DNA from 2 places in the Pseudoalteromonas sp. APC 3355 genome. Region 1 is predicted to be linked to the other one. Evidence: predicted binding sites of a transcription regulator. Region 1 holds the regulator's gene; the other holds the start of a gene.
The links. The regulator FliA, encoded in region 1, starts transcription of late flagellar genes. The targets are predictions, from matches to a motif close to CTAAAGNTNNNNNNNNNNNNGCCGATA.

Region 2: the regulator FliA is predicted to act here: its motif matches at 1,269-1,295, upstream of QMA08_RS20080 (DUF5610 domain-containing protein).

The regions. Positions count from the first base shown of each region.
Region 1 is NZ_JASDDB010000002.1:434,331-436,539, reverse strand. It holds gene QMA08_RS05185 (protein phosphatase CheZ) at 1-111, opposite strand, end outside; gene cheY (chemotaxis response regulator CheY) at 129-512, opposite strand; gene QMA08_RS05175 (RNA polymerase sigma factor FliA) at 553-1,263, opposite strand; gene QMA08_RS05170 (MinD/ParA family protein) at 1,290-2,150, opposite strand; gene flhF (flagellar biosynthesis protein FlhF) at 2,143-2,209, opposite strand, start outside.
Region 2 is NZ_JASDDB010000025.1:1,626-3,834, forward strand. It holds gene murI (glutamate racemase) at 1-34, opposite strand, end outside; gene QMA08_RS20080 (DUF5610 domain-containing protein) at 100-1,239, opposite strand; gene trmA (tRNA (uridine(54)-C5)-methyltransferase TrmA) at 1,402-2,209, shown strand, end outside.

The sequences.
Region 1 (2,209 bases):
TGCAGCCTCTAAAATCAACTGATTTGCTTTGTCTTGCTCATCATTTTCTAAAAAAACAACGAGCTGACGAGCTTGTTCTAACGTTATTTGAGGCGCAGCTGGTGCTGGCATAAGCCTCTCCCCCATCATTAGCCTAAGCGTTCAAATACTTTTTCTAATTTAGTTTTTAATGTTCCAGCCGTAAATGGCTTAACAATATAACCATTAACACCAGCTTGCGCTGCAGCTATTATTTGTTCTTTTTTAGCCTCTGCCGTTACCATTAATACAGGGATATGTTTTAACTTATCGTCTGCACGTATTGCTCTTAAAAGATCAATACCCTGCATTCCAGGCATATTCCAATCCGTAACTACAAAATCAAACACTTGATTTTGCAACATAGGCAAAGCTGTAGACCCATCATCAGCTTCTTGAACGTTAGTGAAACCTAAGTCACGTAACAGGTTTTTTATAATGCGTCTCATTGTTGAAAAATCATCAACTACAAGAATTTTCATGTTTTTATCCAAAACATCCCCCAGTGAGGTATTAACCTTTGTTTACTTACTACTAATTTATCCAGTCATTGATTTTAGCTTTAAGCTTAATCATCGCCTGACCATGTATCTGACTTACACGCGATTCACTTACATCGAGTATATGTCCTATTTCTTTTAAATTCATTTCATCGTTGTAGTACAAAGAAAGCACCATTGCATCACGCTCTGGTAATGACTTAATTGCACTTAGCAAAGACTCATTAAACCTATCATTTTTAACATTATTAAAAGGTTTATCTTGTGCTAAATCTTGGCCTACAGGAGTAATAACATCCTCATCTACACCAAGGTCTTCAATGCCTAATATTTTACTCGTATTCGCATCATTTAAAATATGATGGTACTCATTGAGCGAAATTTCAAGTTTTTCAGCAACTTCTATGTCCGTTGGTTCGCGGTTCAGACTACTTTCGAGCTCAGTAATTGCTTCTGCAACTTGCCTGTTTTTACGGTGAACTGAACGAGGAGCCCAATCACCACGGCGCATTTCATCAAGCATAGCACCGCGAATACGAATACCTGCAAAAGTTTCAAAGCTTGCGCCTTTTGTTGCATCAAAGTTTTTCGAAGCTTCTATTAAGCCTATCATTCCTGATTGAATTAAATCATCAAGTTGAACGCTAGGTGGTAATCGAGCAATTAGATGACATGCCACTTTTTTAACAAGTGATGCATGCTTCTCAACAATCACATTTAAATTTTGTGTTGATTGATATCCCATAGCTCTATTCACCAGTGTTGTCATAATTAACCGTTTACTAGTTTCTCAATGAAAAACTCTAAATGCCCAGATGGTTGGTTGGGTATTGGCCATTTAACTGCTTTTGTTGCCAGCGTTTTAAACGCAAGAGCGGCTGGCGAATTTGGAAAGAGCTCTACTATTACTTTTTGACGACGTGTTGCTTTGCGCATATTTTCATCATAAGGAACCGTTGCTACTAGCTCCATTGATACATCTAAAAAGCGGTCGGTAACTTTAGATAGCTTTGCAAACAATTCAGTGCCTTCACGCATACTGCGCACCATATTGGCAACAATTTTAAATTTATAAACGCCGTGCTCACGACTTAATACTTTAATAAGTGCGTAAGCGTCGGTGATTGATGTCGGCTCATCGCATACAACAACCATTACATCTTGCGCTGCACGCGAGAAGCTCAGTACCATGTCTGAAATACCAGCAGCTGTATCTACAATTAAAATATCAAATTCGGTATTCAATTCGCTAAACGCACGAATTAGCCCAGCATGCTCAGATGGTGATAATTCAACCATACTTTGCGAACCCGATGTAGCGGGTACAATTTTAATTCCTGCAGGGCCTTCAACTAAAATTTCATCAAGCTCACATTCACCAGACAAGACATGTGACAAGTTACGCTCTACACGTAAACCAAGCATCACATCACAGTTTGCTAAACCCAAGTCAGCATCCAGCACTAATACTCGATTACCTTGCTGCCCAAGTGCAATAGCTGTATTTAGAGAAACATTTGTTTTCCCTACTCCACCTTTACCACCGGTTACAGCGATAACTTTTACGCCGTTGTTATTGTTTTGACTCATTTTGCGCAGGCCGCTTGCTTGATCTAATACTGTGTTAATCATACATCCCTACTGTGCTTGGCGCCACTGATTGGTGCCTTGAATGTTGTTCTTTTGTTCTT
Region 2 (2,209 bases), on a different contig from region 1:
TACCTGAATCAAAGACCATTATATGCGCTGACAAACTACCGTTCCTACTTTACTTTAAGATCGGCAGTTTGCCATGAGGTTTTTATAAAAGAAAGTAGTTTAACTTTGCGTGGCTTCTAAATCAGTAAGCCTGTCGGCTGCTGAATTTAACTGATTAAGGTTTTCGAACATAGACTTTGTATAATCTACTAACTTATCTATTTGTTCCTGATCTTGATTTAACCATTGGAGAATGCCAGCTAGCTGATTTTGTAATCCAAGCTCACCCGCTTTTTCAAAAGCGTTTTTAAGGTCGTCATTAAAAGGGGCTAAACCCTCTGCTACTTGTTTTTCTGGTGCTGGTTTATATTCTTCATAGCTTTTAACTGTTGCTATTGTTTTTGTTTGGCGTAAATCCATAGAAAAAGCCACCAGCTGATCGCTGTCTAAACTCAGCTCTTGCGCTTGTTCAAATGCTTCATCTAAATCACCACCAAAAAAGGTTTTACTTAAATCTTGTAAGTCTTCCATCATCGCATTAATAGCTTCTTGCTCTTGCTCGTTTAAGTCACCATTTACCGACATCGAAAATGATACCTGTCGAGATTGCGATGATGAGCTTGCAAACGACTCACTATTACTGTTTTGCTGATAGCCACTTGCCGATTGAGATTCAAATGCATCAGCAAAGCTAATACTTACCTCATCGCCTTCTGCTGTAGTAAATTTATACTCTGCATTACTCGTCATACTGACGTATTGGGCCTGGCTTATATTTACGCTGGCAGGTTGTGGGTTAAATAACGACTCTTCAAACTTATCCAGCCCATTGTAAATTCCCTCTTTGGACTTGTTAATGCCCTCTTCCATGTCATCATTAAATACGCCAGTACCTTTGAGTTCATCAACAGCGTCATCAATCCCTATTTGGACTCCTTTGCGCGCATCGCCTAGCATATCTTTGAGCTTTTCGTCATCAGCGCCGTTAGCTTTTGCTTTATTTACAGCACTACTTACAAAATCGAGTACGTTTTTTACTATTTCATCAAAATCAAATAGTGGTTTATCTGCTTTTTTTTCTGCTATAGGTAATCCAAGCTGCTCAGCCATTTTATCGCCAAGCACCTTTGCGGCCAACTCTCGGCCTCGTTGTTGATAGCTATCTTGAGGAGACGTAATTGTAGGTTGCTGTATATCAGCTTTATTATTGAATTTATTGATGTTGTTGTTTGGCGTAAAGCCATAATTACCTATTTTCATGATTCGTCTCCTAAGCGTGCGTAGTTTATTATCGGCTATAACAACAAAAACTAAAGTACAATGTTCAATAAAACAGCATAAATGCTAGCCAAAACTAGACAAATACGCAGCGCTCCCTACAATAGCGCCGATAAACAGATCTTAGATAAGGTAGTAGCGTTAATGGCAGTTATTAAAATAGATACCACACAGTACCAAGCGCAGTTAAGTGAAAAAGAGCAGCGCATTAGTACGCAGTTTCAACGTTTTGGTGTGGAGCAATTAGAAGTATTTAGCTCAGAGCCAACTAACTACCGCCAACGTGCTGAATTTAGAGTATGGCACGACGGTGATGATCTGTTTCACATTATGTTTGATCAACAAACAAAAGAAAAAATCCGTGTTGATACATTTGACCCAGCAGCGCCTCTAGTAGGTGAAATAATGCAGGTGATGATTGAAAATCTTAAGCCTTGTGAAATATTACGCCGTAAGTTATTTCAAATCGATTATCTATCAACGCTAAGCGGTGAAATTTTAGTAAGCTTGCTTTATCACAAACCACTGGATGATGAATGGTTAAGTGAAATTAAAGCACTGAAAGAAAAGCTTAGCAGTAAATACAAAATTGACTTTATAGGCCGTGCTCGTAAACAAAAAGAAGTACTAGGTGATGACTTTGTAACTGAACGTTTAACAATTAATGGTCAAGAGCTTATATACCAACAAGTAGAAAATAGCTTTACTCAGCCTAATGCAAAAGTAAATATTAATATGCTGGAGTGGGCACAAGATTTATGTAAACCACTTAAAAATGATTTACTAGAACTGTATTGTGGTAACGGTAACTTTTCAATTGCATTAGCGGGCTGTTTTAATAAAGTATTAGCGACGGAAATATCAAAATCATCTGTTCACTCTGCTCAATACAACATTGCTAAAAACAACGTAGAGAACTTAGATATTATTCGTATGTCGAGTGAAGAGTTTA